Regions from separate parts of the Streptomyces sp. NPDC088246 genome, predicted to be linked through region 1. Evidence: riboswitches for the same ligand, from Rfam matches in the RefSeq annotation. Region 1 holds a riboswitch; each other region holds the start of a gene.
What was found. A riboswitch is a leader RNA that binds a small molecule or an ion and turns the genes downstream of it on or off. The one in region 1 is predicted to bind cyclic di-AMP.
Positions count from the first base shown of each region.

Region 1 (5,595 bases):
AACCATGGCTGAGCGCCGCGTCAACGTCGGTTGGGCCGAGGGCCTGCACGCCCGCCCCGCTTCCATCTTCGTCCGTGCCGCTACGGCTTCCGGCGTCCCCGTGACGATCTCCAAGGCCGACGGCAACCCGGTGAACGCCGCCTCCATGCTCGCGGTGCTCGGTCTCGGCGCGCACGGCGGCGAGGAGATCGTGCTCGCGTCCGAGGCCGACGACTCCGAAGCCGCCCTGGACCGTCTGGCGAAACTGGTCGCCGAAGGGCTCGACGAGCTTCCGGAGACCGTCTGAACCATTTTCCGCAAGAGAGCCGCGGCACCCTTATTGAGGGCTGCGGCTTTTTCGCATCCCTGACCCGGGACGACCGGAGCAAATTCAGGCAACCCAAAGGAAGCCCTCGAAGAATTACGACTCTTTGCATACGGCGTAATTGTTAATTCCGAATGCCCGCGATATTTGCGGAATGTTGCGAAGTCCTCACCCGGTCGGCGCGGCGCAGCCGGTGCGCGGCCGCGGCCCTTTCGGCGTGCCGGGTGGCCAGTGCCCTGGCCCGTTCCGCGTCACGCCGCGCCACCGCGTCCACAATGGCCCCGCGCTCGGCCCAGGAGTCCACCGGGCGGGCCGACTGCTCGACCGTGTACATCCAGGCGATCTTGTGGCGGAGCTGGGTGAGCAGCCCGATCAGGCCGGGGCTGCCGCAGGCCTGCGCCAACGTCTCGTGGAACCAGCCGCCCAGCGAGCGCAGATCCTCCCCCTCGCCGCGCCGGGCCCGTTCCTGGCCGAGCCTGACCAGACCACGCAATACCTTGAGATGCGCCTCGGTGCGGCGCTGCGCGGCGCGGGCGGCGCCCAGCGGCTCCAGCAGCATCCGGACCTCCAGGAGGTCGGCGGCCTCCTGCTCGGTGGGCTCGGCAACGCAGGCGCCCGCGTGCCGGCGGGTGACCACGAACCCCTCGGACTCCAGGGTGCGCAGCGCCTCCCGTACCGGGACACGGGAGACCCCGTAACGGCGCGCAAGCAACTCCTCGGTGAGCCGGCTGCCGCGTTCGAAGACACCCGAGACGATGTCGTCACGGATTGCCATGCATACCGAATGCGCCGGAATGCGCATGTCCGAACCTCCGCCTTAATCCCCGCGAAACGCGGCCGACCGACGCCTGCTCTGTGACCCTATTGCAATGCGGCCGAATTTCCGATGCCGGGTGGAAATTCATGAATATCTTTTGGCCACGGGACGGTTCGGGGAGCAGGTACCGCAGGCGGGCGCGGGGGCCGGGCACGGCGAAGGCCCCGGCGTGCGGGGCCTTCGAAGGGGTGCTGCGAGTGGAGCGTCGGTCAGACGTTGACGCCGTGGGCGCGCAGGTACGCGACGGGGTCCATGTCGGAGCCGTACGACGGCGTGGTCCGGGCCTCGAAGTGGAGGTGCGGGCCGGTGGAGTTGCCGGTCGAGCCGGAGAGGCCGATCTGCTGGCCCGCGCCGACGCTCTGGCCGACGGAGACGCCGATCAAGGAGAGGTGGCCGTACTGCGTGTACGTGCCGTCCGTCATCCGGAGCACGATGTTGTTGCCGTACGCACCTCCCCAGCCGGCCTCGACGACCGTACCGGCGCCGACGGCGACGACGGAGGTACCGGACGCGGCGTGGAAGTCGATGCCCGAGTGACTGCCTGAGGACCAGAGCGAGCCGCTGGACTTGTAGCCGGTGGTGACGTACGAACCGGCGACCGGGAGCTGGAAGTAACCCAGGCGGGTGCGTTCGGCGGACCGGGCGGCGCGGGCCTTCTCGGCGCGCGCCTCGGCCGCGCGCTTCGCGTCGACATCGGCCTTCTTCTTGGCTTCGGCCCTCTTCTTGGCCTCGGCCTTCCGCTGGGCCTCCACCTTCGCCTTCGCCGCGACATCGGCCTGGCGCTTCTGCGCGTCGGCCTGGGCCTCGATCTGGCCGGCGAGGGTGCCCTCGATGGCGATGACCTGGTTCAGGCCGGTCTCGCTGACGGAGGAGTCCGCGGCGAGGGCCGGAGAGGCCATGCTGCCTATGACGCCGGTGGTGGCCAGAGCGGCGACGCCGGCGATCTTCGCGCTGCTGCGCGTCAGTCGGCTCGGGGCACGATGCTTCCCGGTGGCACGGGTGAACGCCATGAAGTGGCTGATCCTTTCCTTCCTTCTCGCCTACCGGGTTAGCTGACGGGTTCGGAGCAGGAAGGTCTCCTACGGACGCCCTGGCCCCATCCGGGCTCAGGCATCCGATTCACCCCAGGGACTGCATGGGTCCCCGGCTCCCCAGGCTCGCGCCTGACGGGGACTCGGCGATGGCTGCCCGGTACGTCACGGATGCGGCATACGAGTGACGGACAGCCCAGCCGACGCTAAGCGGGGTGACTTACATTCACCAAACGGACAGGCCGTTTTGTAGCGCATCCCACAGGGCAGACAGGCAACCTCCCTACCGAAATGGACAAAAAGGAAGACTCCGGAGAGATTTCGCTCACAGGAGTCTTCCTTTAGTCCCGATATGCGGACATATGACGGGTCGATGGGCCGGCCGTTGCCTTCGGCGCTCGGTCGAATGTGAAAGTCGACCGGTGGACTGTTACACGCAACGGGCCGGCCGGGCGGGGGTCGCCCGCCTCTGCCCGGACGGTCGTCCGGTGTCGGGTATGCCCGTCAGCCGGCCACCACCGACACCTCTCCGATGCCCAGGGCCCGGACCGGCTCCTCGATCTGTGACGCGTCACCGACGAGGATCGTGACCAGCCGGTCACCCGGGAAGGCGTTGACCACCGCAGCGGTCGCCTCGACCGTGCCGGTCTCCGCGAGCCGGGCGTACAACTGTGCCTGGTAGTCGTCCGGGAGATGCTGCTCGACCTGGTCGGCGAGGGTGCCCGCGACCGAGGCCGCCGTCTCGAACTTCAGCGGTGCGACACCCACGAGGTTCTGCACGGCCGTCTCACGCTCTTCATCGGTCAGCCCCTCGGCCGCCAGGGTCCGCAGGACCGTCCACAGGTCCTTCAGCGCCGGTCCCGTGGATTCCGTGTCCACCGATCCGCTGATGGCGAGCATGGCGGCACCGGTCGCCCCCGAGGCGGAATCCGGGGCCGACGACCGCAGCACCTGGGCGAAGGCCCGTACGCCGTAGGTGTAGCCCTTCTCCTCGCGCAGCACACGGTCCAGCCGGGAGGTGAGCGTGCCGCCCAGGCAGTACGTGCCCAGCACCTGGGCCGGCCACACGCTGTCGTGCCGGTCGGCGCCGATCCGGCCGATCAGCAGCTGCGTCTGCACCGCGCCCGGACGGTCGACGATCACCACTCGGCCGGTGTCGTCGGCGGTGATCGGCGGGGCGGGACGGGGCTCCGCGGTGTCTCCCGACCAGTCGCCGAGGGTATCGGCGAGCAGGGCGTCCAGGTCGATGCCGGTGAGGTCGCCGACGACCACGGCGGTCGCCGTGGACGGCCGGACGTGGGCGTCGAAGAAGGCGCGCACGGCCGCCGAGTCGATCCGCTCCACCGTCTCCTCGGTGCCCTGGCGCGGGCGCGACATCCGCGCCGCGGCCGGGAAGAGCTCCTTGGAGAGCTGCTTGGCGGCTCGCCGGGCCGGGTTGGCCTGCTCGTGCGGGATCTCGTCGAGCCGGTTGCGTACCAGCCGTTCGATCTCGCTGTCGGCGAAGGCGGGCGCCCGCAGCGCCTCGGCGACCAGCGCGAGCGCCTTGGCCAGCCGGGAGGCCGGGACCTCCAGGGAGACCCGGACGCCGGGGTGGTCGGCGTGCGCGTCGAGGGTGGCGCCGCAGCGCTCCAGCTCGGCGGCGAACTCCTCGGCGGTGTGCTTGTCGGTGCCCTCGGACAGCGCCCGCGACATGATCGTGGCCACGCCGTCGAGGCCCTCGGGCTCGGCGTCCAGCGGGGCGTCGAGGAAGATCTCGACCGCCACGACCTGCTGGCCGGGGCGGTGGCAGCGCAGCACCGTGAGGCCGTTGGGCAGGGTGCCGCGCTCCGGCGCGGGGAAGGCCCAGGGGCGGGCGAGGCCGGGGGCCGGCTGCGGGTGGTACTGCATCGAAACTCCAGTCGCGGCAGCGTCGGTCACTTGTCCGCTCCTTCGTGCGCGTCGGTGTCGTCGGCGCCGTCGGCGCCGGTCTCGGTGTCCGCTGCGTCTGCGGGCTCGGCCGATTCGACCGGCTCGTAGACCAGCACCGCCCGGTTGTCGGGGCGCAGCTGGGCCTTGGCGACCGCCTGGACCTCTGCCGCGGTGACATCGAGTACCCGCCGTACGGCGGTGAGGGCGAGCTGCGGGTCGCCGAACAGCACGGCAAACCGGCAGAGTTCGTCGGCGCGGCCCGCGACCGTACCGAGCCGGTCCAGCCACTCGCGCTCCAACTGGGCCTGCGCGCGTTCCATTTCCTCGGGCGTGGGGCCCTCGGCGGCGAACCGGGCAAGCTCCTCGTCGACCGCCGCCTCGATCTGCGGCACCTCTACGCCGCCGGACGTCTTGACGTCCAGCCAGCCCAGCGAGGGCGCACCGGCCAACCGCAGCAGCCCGAACCCGGCCGCCACGGCCGTGCGGTCACGGCGGACCAGGCGGTTGTGCAGCCGCGACGACTCGCCGCCGCCGAGCACGGTCAGCGCGAGGTCTGCCGCGTCACATTCACGGGTGCCGTCGTGCGGCAGCCGGTAGGCGGCCATCAGCGCCCGCGCCGGAACCTCCTCACGCACCTCTTCGCGCAGCTGCTCGCCGATGGTCTCGGGGAGCGTGCCGTCGCGCGGCGGCTGCTTGCCGTCGTGGGACGGGATGGAGCCGAAGTACTTCTCGATCCAGGCGAGGGTCTGCTCGGGGTCGATGTCGCCGACGACCGAGAGCACCGCGTTGTTGGGCGCGTAGTACGTACGGAAGAAGGTACGGGCGTCCTCGAGGGTCGCGGCGTCCAGGTCCGCCATCGAGCCGATCGGTGTGTGGTGGTATGGGTGACCCTCGGGGTAGGCCAGTGCCGTCAGCTTCTCGAACGCCGTGCCGTAGGGGACGTTGTCGTAGCGCTGGCGGCGCTCGTTCTTGACGACGTCGCGCTGGTTCTCCATGGACTCCTCGTCGAGCGCGGCGAGCAGCGAGCCCATCCGGTCGGCCTCGAGCCAGAGAGCCAGCTCCAGCTGGTGCGTGGGCATGGTCTCGAAGTAGTTGGTGCGCTCGAAGCTGGTGGTCCCGTTGAGCGAACCGCCGGCTCCCTGCACCAGCTCGAAGTGTCCGTTCCCCTTGACCTGGCCGGAGCCCTGGAACATCAGGTGCTCGAAGAGGTGAGCCAGACCGGTGCGTCCCTTGACCTCGTGGCGCGAGCCGACGTCGTACCAGAGGCAGACCGCGGCGACCGGGGTCAGATGGTCCTCGGAGAGCACCACGCGCAGGCCGTTGGCCAGACGGTGCTCGGTCGCTGTCAAGCCGCCGGAGCCGGCCTGGGCTGTGGCCGTGTGACCCATGGGCATGTACGTCCCTTCGATCGCGATACTGGATTTCCTGCGAGACCTCCCACTGTAAGCAAGCGCACAGACACCTGGCGAAGTTCCCATACCGCGGAAGTTCGCGTGAAAGAGGGGCGCATCCCCTGCGGGACGGGTCGTGAAACC
Region 1 is NZ_JBIURV010000013.1:112,525-118,119, reverse strand. Features, by position in the region: gene ACIPEK_RS19705 (HPr family phosphocarrier protein) at 5-286, shown strand; gene ACIPEK_RS19700 (GntR family transcriptional regulator) at 429-1,106, opposite strand; gene ACIPEK_RS19695 (M23 family metallopeptidase) at 1,331-2,131, opposite strand; cyclic di-AMP (ydaO/yuaA leader) riboswitch at 2,145-2,311, opposite strand; gene ACIPEK_RS19690 (M16 family metallopeptidase) at 2,657-4,039, opposite strand; gene ACIPEK_RS19685 (M16 family metallopeptidase) at 4,066-5,454, opposite strand.

Region 2 (5,595 bases), on a different contig from region 1:
CGGGAGCTACCGGCGCTCTCTCGGCCCGCGGGCCTGTCCGCTGGCTGTCTGCGACTGTCACATCGGCTATGTGCATCTGGAGACGCTGCCGCTGTACGACGTCTTCGCGGGCGGTGTGCTGGAACGGATACCGGCGTCCCCGTTGTCGCCGCTCGCCGGACCGGCCTGAACCTCCGGCCCGTCCGGCGAGCGAGGGCGCTGCGGTGCCGGACGCCGCCTAGAGCGGCAGGAGATCCGGCCGCTTCGCCTCGACATGGTCGCCGGAGGACTCGCCGCGCAGCCGCCGGCCGATCCACGGGACCAGGTACTCGCGCGCCCAGTGGATGTCGTCGCGCCGTACTTCGAGCGTGCCGCGCTGTGCCTGCGGGGGCCATTCCTGGTCGGGGTCGGCCGGCACATCGATGCCGAGGACCTGGGCGGCGCGCAGCGCGACCCTGGTGTGTCCTTCGGGCGACAGATGGAGCCGGTCGCCGTCCCAGGCGCGCCTGTCCTGGACGGACCGCAGCGACCACAGGTCGAGGACCGGGCAGTCGTAGCGGTCGGCGATGGACCGCACATGGGCGGTGTAGGTGGCGATCTTGCCGCGCAGATGGCGCAGCACGGGAACGCCTCGGGTGTCGAAGCCGGTGGTGACCAGGACGGTGCCGACCGATTCGGTCAGCTCGGCGACCGCGCGCTCGAAGCGCTCGGCCACGTCGTCGGGGTCGGTGCCGGGCCTGATGATGTCGTTGCCGCCCGCGCAGAAGCTCACCAGGTCGGGTGCGAGCTCCTTGGCGCGCGGCACCTGCTCCTCGACGATCTGGTCGAGGAGGCGTCCACGTACGGCGAGATTGGCGTACCTGAAATTCCCGTGAGTGGAGCCTTCGGTGCTCGTCCCCGCATCGGAGTCCGGGAGCTGGTCCGCGAGAAGTACCGCGAAACGGTCCGCCCAGCCGACGAAGGTTCCGTCCGGGCCGGGGTCGCCGACTCCCTCGGTGAAGCTGTCGCCAATCGCTGCGTACGACCCGATGACGCCATGTCGGTTGATGACGCCACGTTGATTTTTTCTCGAATCGTCTGCCACAAACGCTTATCCTGCACCGCCGAATGTGACCTACGCGACCGTATTAAGGGGTTGACGGGTGGTGAGATAGACCACCCGGTCAGGTTTTGGTAAAGGGGGAATAAGCAGAAGGGGCGGTGCGCCGCCGCGCACCGCCCCTTCTGTGTTGCTCAGTTCATGCTTTGTTGCTCAACTGCCCGGCCGTTCGGCTCAGACGTAGATGCCGTGCGAAGCCAGGTAGGCGATCGGGTCGATGTCCGAGCCGTACGCCGGGCCCGTGCGGACCTCGAAGTGCAGGTGCGGGCCGGTGGCGTTGCCGGTGGCGCCGGAGAGGCCGACCTGCTGACCGGTGCTCACGGCCTGACCCGCGGAGACGGAGATCGAGGACAGGTGACCGTACTGCGAGTAGTGGCCGTCGGCGTGCTTGACGACGACCTGGTTGCCGTAGGCACCGCCCCAGCCGGCGGTGACGACGGTGCCGGAGGTGATGGCCTTCACGCTGGTGCCGGTGAAGACGGGGAAGTCGATGCCGGTGTGGCTGCCGCTGGACCAGTTGGAGCCGGAGGCGCGGTATCCGGTGGTGTGGTTGCCGGGGACCGGGTGGCTGTAGCCGGAGCTGTTGCTCTGTCCGGCCGGGGCGGAGGTCTTGGACTCCGTGACCGTCGAGACCTTGACCGGGGCGGACTTGGCCGGGGCGGACTTCTCCACGATCGACGAGGGCACCGAGGGGGCCTTCGACGGGAGGGCCGCACCGGCGCCGGCGCCGGTGGACGCGGCGTCACCCGACGCCTTGCCGCCGAGCGTCAGCTTCATGCCCGGGAGGATCAGGCTGGGGTCTTCACCGACAACCTTGCGGTTGTCCTGGTAAAGCTTCTGCCAGCCGCCCTTGACCTTGTGCTCGGTGGCGATCTTCGACAGGTAGTCGCCGGAGACGACGGAGTACGTCGTGGTGGCGGCCTGCTTCTGCGCGACCGGCTTGGCCGGGGCGGCGTGCGTGGCGGCGGAGGCCGACTGCGGCACGGCGGTCGGGGCCGACTGCGGCGCGGCCTGGGCACCGGTGGCGCCGAGCAGCGGCAGTGCGATGACGGCGCCACCGGCGCCTGCGGCGGCGATGCCACGGGCGATGGCGCTGGACTTCGTACGACGATGCTTACCCGATATGGGCATGACGTGCTTCCTCTCCGGCGCCTGCGAGGTGAGCTGTCGGGTTCGGGCTGGAGATGCCCGGCCGCGCCGAGCGCGACTTCACCCCTAGCCGGCCGGATTTCTCCGATCGGCGGCCTACCTGGTTCCCCCGCTCCTGCCACGCGATGAGTGGGTGCGAATTCCGGGCGGCGGCAGGATTAGGCGGTCCGTCCGGATTGACGGTGACCGTAAGCGAGTCGGGACAGCGATAACAAGCCACTGGTTCCGCACCGGAATCCGCGCTCGGAAATCGGCGCGGAATTCCGGTCACACTCCGTGGATTAAGGATCTTGCCTTTCCGTGCCGCGCACGGAATACCCGACTGCCCCGCCAGCACACACCGTCACGGATATGATTCCGCTCACGAGAAGGCGACCATCTCCCATATAAGCGGGGCATATTGAGTTAAATGCACCTATTACGGACACGTCGCGCTCATCATTCGCGTCGGAGCCTCAGCACCCTCGCATCGAGATCCCCCCGAAGCCCGGTGTGCAGCCCCTGATGCAGCAGTACCGAACCGTGGTGCACCGCCCCCGTGTCCAGGCAGGTATACGTCGCTGCGGGGTCGATCCCGCGCAACCGCAGGGCCGGGGGCCGCTCCCCGTACCTCTGCGCCTCCAGCCACATCAGGACCACGGTCTCGTCCCCGTGGACGTACTGGACCGCGCTGAGTCCGTCGCGCGGGGCGCGCAGCCGGTACAGCGCGCCGTGCTGCACCACCGGCCGGATCTCCTTGTAGAGATCCACCCAGGTCCGCGCCTCGGCCAGCTCGTCCTCGCTCCAGTCGGCGAGGTCCCCACCGACCCCGAGCACACCGGCCATCGCGCTCACGAAACGGAACCGCAGCGAGCTGACCCTGTCGTTGAGCTGGACATTCGGGCTGTCGGTGACCCAGGCGGCCATCACCCGGGCCGGATGGATCTGACCGAAGCCCTCCTGGATGGTGAGGCGGTCGAGCGGGTCGGTGTTGTCCGAGGTCCACACCTGGTCCGTACGGGACAGAATCCCCAGGTCGATCCGGCCACCGCCGCCCGAGCAGGACTCGAAGGCGACGGAGGGGTGCGCGGCCCGGAGCCGGTCGATCAGCGCGTACAGGGCGTCCACATGCTCGACCCAGAGCTTCTGCTGATACTCCTCACCCGGCCAGCCCGCATCGGTGAAGCTGCGGTTGAAGTCCCATTTCACATAGTCGACGGGCGTACTGGAGAGCAGCGTGTCCAGTTGCTCCCACAGATAGTCCTGCACATCGGTGCGGGCCAGATTGAGCACCAGTTGATTGCGGAACTCAGTCCGCGCCCGCCCGGGAAAATGCTGCACCCAGTCGGGGTGTGCGCGATAGAGATCGCTGTCGGCATTGACCATTTCCGGCTCGACCCAGATACCGAACTGCATGCCGAGTCCGTGCACTTGGTCGGCGAGCGGCTTCAGTCCGCCGGGAAAGCGGTCGGGATTCGGCGTCCAGTCGCCGAGCCCGGCCCGGTCGCTGGTGCGCTGCCCGAACCACGCGTCGTCCACGACGAACAGCTCGACGCCCATCACGGCGGCGCGCTCGGCGAGGGCGCGCTGCTGCTCCTGCGAGATGTCGAAGCCGGTCGCCTCCCAGGAGTTGTAGAGCACCGGCCGCAGGCTCTGTGCGTCCGGGATCACATGGGCCAGCTGCCAGGCGTGCCAGGCCCGGCTCGCCCCGCCGAACCCCTCCGCACTCCACAGGCCGGCGAAGACGGGGGTGGTGTACGACTCGCCCGGCGCGAGCAGCAGCAACCCCGAGTCGTCGTAGCCGGCGCCGCCGGTGATCTGTACGAGCCCATCGGGGAGCTGCTGTACGGAAATCCGCCACGACCCGGACCAGCCGAGCGCGCAGCCGTACACCTCGCCGCTCTCCTCGGTTGCCGCACCGTCGGCGTCGAGTGCGACCCACGGCAGGTACTGGTGCCCGGTGTGGCCGCGCCTGCTGGAGATGACACTCTCGCCGTACGTCAGCTCCGCCCGTGCAAGCTGCGACTCCGCCGCCCAGCGTCCGTGCAGCCGGCTCAGCCGCCAGCCGTCGCGGGCGGGCAGCACCCAGGCTGCCGCGTCGGCGCGCAGCAGTTCCAGCGGCGGACCGTCCGGCCCGGCGTGGGCGACGTTGGCCCAGCGCTCGATCACATCGGAGTCGTCCCGCATCCGGTAGTGCAGGGTGAGGACGAGCCGGTGCACCGAGTCGGTGAATCCGATACGGAGTTCGTCTCCGTCCACCGTGGCGTCGGCAAAGGCCCACTCGGTACCGCGGACCTCAGGGGTGCGTACCGAGAGGGCCGGGCGGACGAACCGGGGGCCGCCCTCCACGGGGTACTCCTCGCGGCCGTCGAGCTGTGACTCGAAGCCCCTGAAGGGTGGCTCCGGTGCTGCGGCCAGGGCCTCGGCCGCAGTAAGGGGGATCCGCGGCCCCCAGTGCAGATGGACCAGCTCGTCCCGCTCGGTGAGTCGCAGTGCGTAGCTGCTGCTCGCCCCGGTGAGCAGCCAGGTCCGGCCCTTGTCGCCAGTCTCGATCATCGCATCCCCACATTCCAACAGTCCCGCACATCATCGACCATTGCCGGTGGGTGGGCAACGGCCTTGCAAGGAATTCACCGGGCGGATTTGCCGCAGGAGTACCGGGGTTGGCGGAAGTATCGACAAGCAATGACCAAGATGATTGCCTGAGGAATCAATGTCGTATCGTCGCGGGAGTGGCCTTGTCGGCGACTCGCGCCGGCGCCAGACACTCCAGGAGTCACTGTGACGCAGCAGTTGCCGCAGATCCCGTCGACGGAACCCGAGCTGGCGGGTGTCCGGAACTTCCGCGATGTGGGCGGACTGCCCACCGTGGACGGCCGGCGGGTGCGGTACGGGCGGCTCTTCCGCAGTGGTCACCTCGCGCACGCCACCGCCGAGGACGCCGCCTTCCTGGGCGGTCTCGGTCTGCACACGGTCTTCGACTTCCGCAATGCGGCCGACCACCGGCTCGACGGCCTGGATGTGGAGCTGCCTGGCGTACGGAATGTGAGCATCCCGCTCTCCGACCCCGCCGACGGCGCCGAGTTCTGGCGGATGGTCCGCGACGGCGACCTCGACCAGCTGCGCTCGATCCTGGCCGACGGCAAGGGAACGAACCGGATGATCTCCTCCTACCGCGCGATCATCCGGGACCGTACCGCCGAGCACAGCCGGGTTCTGCACGCCCTGGCCGAGGACAGCGTTCCCGCGTTGATGCACTGCGCGGCGGGCAAGGACCGGGCCGGTCTGTCGATCGCGGTGTCCCTCCTCGCGGTCGGTGTCGAGCGCGACGCCATCGAGGCCGACTACCTGAAGTCGAACGACGCCCACCGCCGCTACAAGGTGCGCCG
Region 2 is NZ_JBIURV010000009.1:24,666-30,260, forward strand. Features, by position in the region: gene ACIPEK_RS14710 (STM4011 family radical SAM protein) at 1-169, shown strand, start outside; gene ACIPEK_RS14715 (SGNH/GDSL hydrolase family protein) at 218-1,063, opposite strand; gene ACIPEK_RS14720 (peptidoglycan DD-metalloendopeptidase family protein) at 1,253-2,209, opposite strand; cyclic di-AMP (ydaO/yuaA leader) riboswitch at 2,215-2,369, opposite strand; gene ACIPEK_RS14725 (alpha-galactosidase) at 2,666-4,762, opposite strand; gene ACIPEK_RS14730 (tyrosine-protein phosphatase) at 4,988-5,595, shown strand, end outside.
Region 2: another riboswitch for cyclic di-AMP. It lies ahead of ACIPEK_RS14720 (peptidoglycan DD-metalloendopeptidase family protein); the one in region 1 lies ahead of ACIPEK_RS19695 (M23 family metallopeptidase).

Region 3 (5,595 bases), on a different contig from region 1:
CGGCCGCGTCACCGTGCCGATTCCCGCCGATGGTCCGGGCGAAGTACTGGTGGCCGTACGGGGTGGGTCGGAGGCCTACACCGCATGGTCGGCGACGTCGATCGACAGGGACGCACGCGTCGTTGTCGTCGACTCGGTCTCGGCGCGGGGCGTGATCGTGGAACGGCTGCCGTCCTGAGCCGAAGCAATGACGACTGGCGTCCTGAGCCGAAGCAATGAGGTCACCACGCCGAGCAGTGAGGTATCTGCGTCGAGCAGTGACGTAGGTACATCGAGCAGTCACGTACGGCAGGAGTCTTCCGATGTTCTTCTGGCACGTTCCCGCCCCCAACGAGGCGATGCTCATATCCGGTTCCAAGGGGCAGACGCTGGACACCCAGTTCCGGATCGTCACCGGACACGGCAGTTTCGTGCTCCCGGTGAAGCAGAAGGCGCGCATGCTCTCCCTGGCGCTGCGCGAGGCGGAGATCACCGAGGACTGTGTGACACAGCAGGGAATCCGTCTCAACGTCCGCGCGGTCGCCGTCTTCAAGGTCGGTGACGACGCTGTGTCCATCGCCAACGCCGCACGCCGCTTCCTGTCCGAGCAGGAACAGATGGAGGAACTCGCCGGCCGGATCTTCGCCGGCCACCTGCGTTCCATCATCGGCGGGCTGACCGTGGAGCAGATCATCCGCGAGCGCAACCGGGTCTCTCAGGAGGTCATCGCGGGCAGCCACGGCGAGATGGAGAAACTCGGCATCGTGGTGGATGCCCTCCAGATCCAGGAGATCGACGACGCCACCGGCTACATCAACAACCTCGCCGCCCCGCACGCCGCCGCGGTCGCCAGCCAGGCCCGGATCGCCGAGGCCAAGGCCGACCAGGAAGCCAGCCAGCGCGAGCAGCAGGCCGCCGCGCTCAAGGCGGAGTACGAACGTGACACCGCGATCAAGCGGGCCGGCTTCCTCGCCGAGACCGAGCAGTACAACGCCCGCGCTGCGCAGGCCGGACCGCTCGCCCAGGCCAGGGCCTCGCAGGAGGTCATCGAGGAGCAGACCTCGCTGGCCGAGCGGCAGGCCGCACTCGCCGCACAACGGCTCGAAGCGGAGGTCCGGCGTCCGGCGGATGCCGAGGCGTACCGTCAGCGCACTCTCGCGGAAGCGGCCCGTGACCGGGTGAAGTTCGAGGCCGACGGCAGCGCGTACACCGAACGGACCCTTGCCCAGGCGCAGGCCGACGCCAACAGTGTGCGCGCCACCTCGCTGCGCGACGGCAACCAGGAGCTCATCGCGGCCAACCGCATTGTGGAGAACCTGCCCGCCCTGGCCGACGCGGCCGCCCGTGGCATGTCGGGGGCCGACCTCACCGTTCTCAACGGCACCAATGGTGTCAACGAGATGGCGGCGGGCGTGGTCAGCCAGGGGCTGGCGATCCTCCACTCGCTGCAACGCGGTGCGAACCCGATGAAGCCCCCGGCGGTCAACGGGAAGACCACACCTCGCATCACCGAGACGAACTGAAGGCCACTCCTCGTATCACCGAGACGAACCGAGGGGGCGGGAGCCGCGCTGTTCGCCGTCACCACGAGGGGCGCACGGACCGGGCGCCGAGTGGCCATGATTCGCCGAGTGGTCATTCGTGCGCCGGACATGCCGTAGAGTTGTGTTTACCGACGCGGGGTGGAGCAGCTCGGTAGCTCGCTGGGCTCATAACCCAGAGGTCGCAGGTTCAAATCCTGTCCCCGCTACTGAAGAATCAGGCCCGGCACGCATGCAGCGTGCCGGGCCTGATTCATTTCCGCGTCGCGTTCCGGGGCGTGGGGCGGCCGGTCTGCGGGCCCATGCAGGAGCGGGTCCGGGCGGTGTGTGAGCTGTGCCATGCATGTACCCCCATTGGTCGATGAGGAGTCGCCGCACGGCTCCGCTCCGGCGAGCCTGGGGGTGGGGCGCGGTACCGTCCGCAGCCGCGCGCGTACCGGGCAGGAGACCACAGGTGTGGAAGCGGCTGAAGCGGCGCGGCAGACATGCCGAGGATGGCACCCGTTCCCGGCGGTTCGTCCGCATGCTGCCCGCCCTGATGATCATCGGCGGGCTGGTGTTCGATCTCCTCACCCCGCCGGTCTTCACCGCCATTCCGCTGTTCGTGGCGGCGCCGCTGATCGCCGCGCCGTTCTTCTCGCTGCCCGGCACCATCTGTACCGGCCTTGCCTCGATGGTGGCCGTCACCGTGCTGCGGCTGTACAGCAACCCGTTGCCGTTGGTCGTGCCGTTCATCGAGCTGCTCACCCTGGCCACCGTCTCGGTCCTCGCGGTCGTGATCAACGCGGTCGTACGGCGCGGCAATGAGCAACTGGCCTCCGCGCGGGTCATCGCGGAGACCGCCATGCGGGCGGTGCTGCCGAAGCCGTCCGACCGGATCGGCGGGCTGCATGTGGCGGCGCGGTACGAGGCGGCGCAGGCTGACGAGTACGTCGGCGGGGATCTGTTCGCCGTGGCGGACACCCCGCAGGGGGTGCGCCTGGTGGTCGGGGATGTGCGGGGGAAGGGGCTCGGCGCCGTGGAGTCGGTGGCGGTGGTCATCGGGGCGTTCCGGGAGGCGGCCGAGCAGGAGCGTTCGCTGGAGGGCGTGGCGCAGCGGCTGGAGCGGGCGCTGGCGCGGGAGGGGGCGCGGGGTGGGCTGGACGCGGTCGAGGGGTTCATCACTGCCGTACTGGCCGAGATCCCGTCCGGAGTGTCCCGGGTGCGGATCGTCAACCGCGGTCACCCCGAGCCGATCCTGCTGCATCCGGACGGGGCGGTGGAGGTGCTGGGGTCCACGGTGCCCGCGCTGCCGCTCGGGATGGACCTGGGGGTGTGGCCCGACCGGGCGGACGAGTGGGATCTGCCGGCGGGGACGACCCTGCTCCTCTACACCGACGGCCTCTCCGAGGCGCGGAACGCCGACGGGGTCTTCTACGACCCGGCGGCCCGGCTGCACGGGCGGATCTTTCCGGGGCCCGAGGAGCTGCTGTCCGCGCTGACCGATGACGTGCGGCTGCACACGGGCGGCGAGACGACCGACGACATGGCGCTGCTCGCGGTCGTACGTCCCGCGGAGGGGCAGCCGGACCGGCGCAGGACCGTGAAGATCGTGGGCCTGGAAACGATGTGACGGGTGGGGCGGGTGCTTCGCATGAATCGGGTGCTTCGTGCGGGCGGGTGCCTCGTGCGTGTTTCGCGCGGCCCGGGGGTGCGGCCTTGGGGCGCGGGATGCCACCGTACGTAACCGAAAGGCGTCTCTCCGCATAACATTTGACGCAACGTCAGAAACCGGGTAATGGCTGAGAGGCGATCAACTCGTCCGATTCCACCCGGTTGTGTCCCGTAAAGTCCAGGCCAAAGACCTGAACGATCAGTGGGAACAGCTTGGAATCGGACCCGTGTGTCTATTAACGTTCGATAACGCAGCGCGGTCGTCCCAGCCGTCGTCAGTGGCGGCACCGTGCGCGAGCGCCGAATTCCGCAAGGGAACCGGGGAACCACCTACATGGGGTGAATCGGACACCTGTGTCTCGTGAGAGGCAGAGGGGCCCGTAGGAGACCTTCCTGCTCCGAACCCGTCAGCTAACCCGGTAGGCGAGAAGGAAGGAAAGGAGTGCGCCCCCGTGGCGTCCAACAAGCCTGCCCCCGAGGCCCCCTCTCGGTTCAACCCCGAGTTCAGTTCCGAGTTCGGAACCGATTTCGGCTCCGACTACGGAACCGCCGGGACGGGAACGGCGTTCGGCGCCGAGACGGGCGGCGACTTCGCCGGTGAGTTCGGCAGCGAATTCCGCGCCGACGGCAACGCTGAGCCCGACAGAAGCTGGGACGAGTGGAACCCCACCGAGGAGTCCGTCCGCCCCGTACGTGGCAAGCACCGCGTCGCCAAGCAGCGCAACGGACTTGCCCGTAGCTCCACGGTGCTCGGGGTCGGTGTCATCGCGGCAGTCGGCGCGGGCGGCATGGCCACCGCGCAGAGCAAGCCGCCGGTCTCCATCTCCCTTCCCGACTCCATCTCGGACAACCTCCCCGACGCCAAGTCCCTTCCCGGCGTGGGCTCCCTGTTCTCCGGTGAGTCCGAGGCCGACAAGGCCGAGGCCGCCGCCGCTGCCGCCCCGCTCACCACCGCCGGCCTCACCGCCGCCGAGGCCGAGCAGGGCACGACGGACGCGGGCGAGGCACTCCGGGCCCGCATCCTCCAGCAGGCCGAGCAGCAGCAGGACGCCGCCGACGCCGAGGCCAAGGCGGCGCAGGAGAAGGCGGCCGCGGAGAAGGCCGCCGCCGAGGCCAAGAAGCAGCAGGACGCGGCCGAGGCCAAGGCCGCCGCCGAGAAGAAGAAGGCGGAGGAGGAAGCCAAGGCGAAGGCCGAGGCCCTGCGGCTCGCCAAGCTCGCCGCCAGCTACGCCATCCCGACCTCCTCGTACACGATCACCTCGACCTTCGGCCAGGCCGGCCCGATGTGGTCCTCCGGCCACCACACCGGCCTCGACTTCGCGGCGCCGGCCGGCACCCCGATCAAGGCCGTACACGGCGGCACCATCAAGTCGGCAGGCTATTCCGGTTCGTACGGCTACCGCACGGTGCTGGAGCTCGACGACGGTACGGAGCTGTGGTTCTGCCACCAGTCCTCGATCGGCGTCAGCGTCGGCCAGAAGGTCACCACCGGTGAGACCATCGGCCGGGTCGGCGCGACCGGCAATGTCACGGGCGCGCACCTCCACCTGGAGGTCCACACCCCCGACGGCACGGGCATCGACCCGATGGCCTGGCTGCGCGGCAAGGGCCTCAACCCCTGATCCGCCGGCCGCCTCCCGGCCTTCGTGATCCGAGCCGGTTCACCGGCCGTTGAACCCCGGCAGTCCTGACGCTCACCCCCCGACGTCAGGGCTGCCGGTCTGCCGGAATAGCGGACCCGCGGGAATCCGTTGACCGAGATATGAGTTCTCTTCGTAAGCTGGGCCCTTCCGACCTCCAGGTCTTCCCGCTCGCCCTGGGCGGCAATGTCTTCGGCTGGACCGCCGACGAGGCGCAGTCGTTCGCCGTGCTGGACGCCTACGCCGCGGCGGGCGGCAACTTCATCGACACCGCCGACGCCTACTCCGCCTGGATCCCGGGCAACGAGGGCGGCGAGTCGGAGACCGTCATCGGCAAGTGGCTCGCGGCACGCTCCAACCGTTCCGACATCGTCGTCGCCACCAAGGTCGGCGCCCACCCCTCGTACAAGGGGCTCTCCGCCGCGAACATCAAGGCCGCGGCCGAGGAGTCGCTGCGTCGGCTCGGCACCGGCCACATCGATCTGTACTACACGCACTTCGACGACGAGACCGTCCCGGTAGAGGAGATCATCACCGCCCTCGATCAGCTGGTGAAGGAGGGCAAGGTCCGGGAGATCGGCGCCTCCAACATCAGCCCTGTGCGGCTCCAGGCGTCCCTGGACTTCTCGGAGCGCGAGGGGCTGGCCCGTTACGTCGCCCTGCAGCCGCACTACAACCTGGTCTCCCGCGACACGTACGAGGGTGAGCTCCAGGACACGGCCGCCCGGGCCGGGCTCGCCGCCGTCCCGTACTTCGCCCTGGCCTCCGGCTTCCTCACCGGC
Region 3 is NZ_JBIURV010000049.1:15,718-21,312, forward strand. Features, by position in the region: gene ACIPEK_RS38030 (hypothetical protein) at 1-178, shown strand, start outside; gene ACIPEK_RS38035 (SPFH domain-containing protein) at 303-1,502, shown strand; tRNA gene ACIPEK_RS38040 (tRNA-Met) at 1,656-1,729, shown strand; gene ACIPEK_RS38045 (PP2C family protein-serine/threonine phosphatase) at 2,044-3,132, shown strand; cyclic di-AMP (ydaO/yuaA leader) riboswitch at 3,462-3,614, shown strand; gene ACIPEK_RS38050 (M23 family metallopeptidase) at 3,626-4,795, shown strand; gene ACIPEK_RS38055 (aldo/keto reductase) at 4,936-5,595, shown strand, end outside.
Region 3: another riboswitch for cyclic di-AMP. It lies ahead of ACIPEK_RS38050 (M23 family metallopeptidase); the one in region 1 lies ahead of ACIPEK_RS19695 (M23 family metallopeptidase).

Region 4 (5,595 bases), on a different contig from region 1:
CCTCGGAGAAGGACTCCGCGCCGATCGGGGCGATCATGAACTCCTGGATGTCCACGTTGGAGTCGGCGTGCGACCCACCGTTGAGGATGTTCATCATCGGGACGGGCAGCAGGTGCGCGTTCGGGCCACCGAGGTAGCGGAACAGCGGCAGGTCCGAGGCCTCGGAGGCGGCGTGGGCGACGGCCAGCGAGACGCCGAGGATGGCGTTGGCGCCGAGCGAGCCCTTGTTCTCGGTGGCGTCCAGGTCGAACATCGCCTGGTCGATCAGCCGCTGCTCGGTCGCGTCGTAGCCGACGAGCTCCGGGCCGATCTGCTCGATCACGGCGAGGACGGCCTTCTCGACGCCCTTGCCCTGGTAACGGTTGGGGTCGCCGTCGCGAAGCTCAATGGCCTCGAACGCACCGGTGGAGGCGCCGGACGGCACGGCAGCACGACCCGTGCTGCCGTCGTCGAGGCCAACCTCGACCTCGACCGTGGGGTTCCCCCGGGAGTCGAGGATTTCCCGGGCTACGACGACGTCGATGGACGGCACGAGGCATCTCCTTCTGGGATATGACACTGGTTGTGCAGGGTCACTCTGGCCTTGCGACAAGAGCCTAACCGGCCCGGCCCGCTCAGTCGGACGACCGCCCGTCCCCTGGGACGAAAAAGGACCCAAGAGCGCGCATTGCCGGGCAAACGGTCAGAATTTTACTGGTCAGTAACTACAACAGTTGAACGATCACCCGTCATCGGCACCCCCTGCGCGACAGAGGGCGCCCTCTATACGCGACAGACGGCGCCCTCTATAGAGGAGTGACACGCCACACATGAGGTGACGCGTCGGACAGAGGTGACGCGTCACGCAGAAACCCCGGCCCGGCGCATACGGGGGATTGCGCGCCGGGCCGGGGTGCTCGGGGGGGGTGAGCCTGAACTACTTCGTCAGGTGGAGCTGCTGACCCGGGTAGATCAGGTCGGCGTCCTTGACGATGTCCTTGTTCAGCTCGAACAGCTGCTGCCAGCCGCCCTTGACCTTGTGGTCGGCGGCGATCTTGCTCAGGGAGTCGCCGGAGGCGACCTTGTACTCGCCGTCGCCCTTCTTGACCTTCTCGCCGGTCGGGGTGGTGACGGTCTTCTTCGACTCGGCCTGCGGGGCGGCGGAGCGGTCCGAGCGGGAGGCGGCCGGAGCCTCGGTGCGCTCGGTCTTCTCCGGCTGGGCCTGCTGCTTCGGCGCGGCCGGAGTGCTCTTCTGCGCGGTGGCGTTGGAGCTGGAGGTGGAGTTCGAGGAGGAGCCGGTGTCGACGCCCGGGTCGACGCCGTCGTTGGTCAGGTTGCCGGCACCGGCGCAGCCCCAGGCACCCGGACCCTGCATGTCGAGGAGCTTCTCGGCGGTGGCGATCTGCTGAGCCTTGGTGGCCAGGTCGGCACGGGGGGCGTACTGCGTACCACCGGCGGCGGCCCAGCTGGACTGCGAGAACTGCAGACCGCCGTAGTAGCCGTTACCGGTGTTGATGGACCAGTTGCCACCGGACTCGCACTGGGCGACGGCGTCCCAGGTGGCGACGGAGGCGGCGGAGGCGCCGGTCGCGCCCATCAGCGGTACGGCGACAGCGGTACCGGCGACACCGGCGAGCGTGGCGATACGGACGGCCTTGGACGGGCGGCGGTGCTTGCCCTTGCTGGAAAGCAGCATGGAACTTCTCCTCACCGACGCCTACGAGGTGAGCTGTCGGGTTCGGGCCAAGTGAGTTGCCCGGTCGCACGTCCTAGCACGCGACTTCACCCCAAGCCGGTCCTGATGCGTCTTTCGACGATCGGGCCCGGCGCTTACCTGGGTCCCCCGCTCCTGCCTACGGCGCTTTACGCGTCTGTTCCCTTCGACCGACGGCAGGATTCGGCGTGACGGTCGACGGGGCCCGCGGTGCGAGCGGTTCCGACCGTAAACATACGCAACCCTCACATTCAAAGACGGACACATCCGACAATCTTCCCCTACTTGCATCTGAGGAACCGTCGTTTCCGCAGGTGGGAGCGGTGCGGAAGGGTCACCCGGGCGCGACACGCCAGTTGACGCAAAGAGACCCATGTCTCACTTACACATAAGCGGACATAGGTCTCTGAACTACCCCTGTTTTTGGGGCTCTTTTAGCCGATTTTCAGACTGCCCTCACTCGGCCTTCACGTCGAGGTCGAGGCTCTGGCCAGGGAGGATGAGGTCCGGATCGGAGCCGACGGCATCCTTGTTGGCCTCATAGAGCGCGGGCCAGCCACCAGGAACCTTCTGTGCGTCAGCAATCGCCCAGAGGTTGTCGCCGGGGTGCACGGTGTACGTACCGTCGACGGCCGAAGCGCCCGCGTCGCGCGCGTCGGCGTCGCCGCGGGAGGCATGGCGGCCCGACTCGCGGTCACCGCCGTTCGCGTCCCGGCTCCCTTCAGGGGCCGGTGCGCCACGGTGCTTGCCACCGACACCGCCGGGCGAATCGGATGATCCGGACGAGTCAGATGAATCGGGCACCCGGGAGGACGGAGTGGCCGACGCGGTGGCCGAAGGCTTCGCGGACGCCTTGGCCTTGCCGGCCGACTTGCCGGCGCCGTTCGAGCCCTTCGAGCCCTTCGAGTCCTTCGAGCCGCCCTTACCGCCCGAGGCCCTGTCCGACGGCGTGGCGCCATCGGACGGGGCCGCCGGCGCACCGTCAGCCGGCTCCGCGCCCTGCGTCGGCTCGGCCGAGGACGCGGACCCCGGGTCGACACCCGGCAGCGTCCCGTCCACCGCGAGGCCGGAGATGACCGCACAGCTGGGCCACGCATGCGGGCCCTTGTCATCCAGGACCTTCTGGGCCACGGCTATCTGCTGCGCGCGGCTGGCGAGGTCGGCACGCGGGGCGTACGACTCGCCGCCGTACGCCTTCCAGGTCTCCTGCGAGAACTGCAGACCGCCGTAGAAGCCGTTGCCGAGGTCGGCGCTCCACATGCCGCCGCTCTCGCACTCGGCCACCCGGTCCCAGGTCGTGGCGTCGGCCGCGTGCGCACCGGCCGCGCCGAGCAGCGGGATGGCGATGGCCGATCCGGTCACGCCCGCGGCGACGACGATGGCGGGTGCCTGACGAGGGCGACGGTGTCTGCCGTTCGCGGAGCCCATGGGGTTGCCTTCCGTGTGACTGACGAGTGACTGGTGAGTCGAACGGTGAACCTAGCGGGACTCGAACGTGTGTCACAAGTCGATGCAGCACAGATCACGTGAAAGTCACAGAGTTGACGGAGCGTCACTTTGTGCCGGGGCGGACCCGGGTGTGAACTCCACCGGCAGAGTGCGCAATCCACGCATGATGAGCCCGCCACGCCACCGCAAATCGGTAGGTTCCACCGCAAGCCGCAGATCCGGAAGGCGCCTCAGAAGCGTCGCGAGCGCGGCCTGTCCCTCCAGTCGGGCGAGCGGTGCTCCCAGGCAGTAGTGAATGCCGTGCCCGTATCCGAGGTGCTGATTGTCACGCCGTGCGAGGTCGAGCGTGTCGGGGTCCTCGAAGCGCTCCGGGTCGCGGTCGGCTGCGGCGAGTACGACGAGCACGGGGTCGCCGGCCGCGATGTCCTGTCCGCCGAGCGTCAGCGGCTCGGTGGCGAACCGCCAGGTCGCCAGCTCCACCGGACCGTCGTACCGCAGCAGTTCCTCGATCCCGGTCTCCAGCAGATGGCTCTCCCCCGCGTCGAGGGAGTGCTGCAGCCGCTCGCGCTGTGCGGGGTTGCGCAGCAGTGCGTACACCCCGTTGCCGATGAGGTTGACCGTCGTCTCGAACCCGGCGAAGAGCAGGATGAAGGCCATGGCCGCGGCCTCGTTCTCGGTGAGGTGCTCGCCGTGGTCGCTGGCCCGGATCAGCCCCGAGATCAGGTCGTCCCCCGGGTTCTCCCGCTTGCGGTGGATCAGTTCGGCGAGATAGCCGCGCATCTTCTTCACCGACCTGGCCACCCCGCCGCGCGGGCCGCCGCCGTGGCGGATCATCATGCCCGCCCAGTCCCGGAAGTCGTCCTGGTCCTCGCGCGGGACGCCGAGCAGATCGCAGATCGCGTAGATGGGCAGCGGGAACGCGAAGTCGTGGATGAGGTCCGCCTTCCCCTCCGCGATGAAGCGGTCGATGAGGCGGTCCGTCAGTTCCTGCACCCGCGGCGCGAACTCGGCGACCCGGCGCGGAGTGAACGCCTTGGAGACGAGGCGGCGCAGCCGGGTGTGGTCGGGCGGGTCGATGTTCAGCAGATGCGTCATCAGCTCCGCCTTGCGCTCGCCCGGGATGCCTGTCTTCCCCTTGGCGTGCGCCGGCTCGGCGTGGTGCGCCGGGTTCTTGGAGAGCCGGGTGTCGGCCAGCGCCTGCCGGGCGTCGGCGTACCGGGTCACGAGCCAGGCCTCGACACCGCTGGGCAGCGCGGTCCGGTGTACGGGACTGTGCTCGCGCAGCCAGGCGTAGGCCGGGTACGGGTCGGTGGCGAACTCCCAGGTGAAGAGTTCGGGGGCGCCGGCGGGGCAGGCGGCGGGATGATCGGCTGGGCGGTCGGCGGGGCTGTGGTTCACCCTCCGACGTTATCCGTTGCCCTCCGCCGCCCGGATGGCGTCCCGGTAGGCGCGGCCTGCGGCCCGCAGTGCGGCTTCGGGGTCGACGCCGTCCTGTTCGGCGCGTACGGCGAGGGCGAGGAGCTCGTAACCGATGCCGTCACCCGTGGGGAGCGCCACATCGAGCCCTGCGGTACGGACCCGGCCGGCCAGCTTCGCCGCCAGCGCCAGCCCGGGCTGGCCGAGCGGCACTCCGTCGGTGACCGAGTCGCGCTGCTTCTCGATGGCCTTGGTCCGCAGCCAGTGGGCGTGCACGTCCTCCGGGGTCTCGGCACTCTCGTCGCCGAAGACGTGCGGGTGGCGGTGGATCAGCTTCTCGACGAGGGTCGCGGCCACGTCGTCGACGGAGAACGGCTCGTCTTCGGCCTCCTCGGCGATCCGGGCGTGGAAGACGACCTGCAGGAGTACGTCCCCGAGTTCCTCGCGCAGCTCGTCGCGGTCGCCGTCCTCGATCGCCTCGACGAGTTCGTACGCCTCCTCGATGGCGTACTTGGCGAGGCCCTTGTGGGTCTTCTGCGAGGTCCAGGGGCATTCGATCCGGATCCGGTCCATGACCTGGACCAGATCGAGGAGCCGGGCGCCCGGAAGATCGTACGAACCGGGCAGCAGCTCCAGGTCCGGCATCTGCACCCGGCCCGAACCGGCGAGTCGGGCCAGCCCGTCGGTCAGCGGCCGGCGGCCCTCGCCGCCCGTGAGGACGACGATGCTCCGGCCGCCCGCACAGGTGTCGACGAGCTCCTGCGCGGTGGGCGCGGAATGCTCGACGGTGACGCCCGCCTCGCGCAGATACGGCAGCTGTGGGTGGTCCTGCTCGGCGCAGAGCACCCGGTCGGCGGCGTGCAGCGTCTGCCAGGCGGGCCAGGACAGAAGTCCGGGCGCGACGCGGTGGCTGGCGGTGAGCAGGACGATACGGCCGGGGTCTTCAGCGTTCACCGTTCGAATCTACCTCGGTCGGTCCGGGCGCCGTTTCCCACGGTCTTCTAGGCGCCGGACCCGTCGCCCGTCTCTGCGGGCTT
Region 4 is NZ_JBIURV010000020.1:113,927-119,521, reverse strand. Features, by position in the region: gene eno (phosphopyruvate hydratase) at 1-532, opposite strand, end outside; gene ACIPEK_RS26350 (transglycosylase family protein) at 917-1,675, opposite strand; cyclic di-AMP (ydaO/yuaA leader) riboswitch at 1,679-1,850, opposite strand; gene ACIPEK_RS26345 (transglycosylase family protein) at 2,150-3,121, opposite strand; gene ACIPEK_RS26340 (cytochrome P450) at 3,227-4,540, opposite strand; gene ACIPEK_RS26335 (nucleoside triphosphate pyrophosphohydrolase) at 4,550-5,512, opposite strand; gene ACIPEK_RS26330 (SurA N-terminal domain-containing protein) at 5,560-5,595, opposite strand, start outside.
Region 4: another riboswitch for cyclic di-AMP. It lies ahead of ACIPEK_RS26350 (transglycosylase family protein); the one in region 1 lies ahead of ACIPEK_RS19695 (M23 family metallopeptidase).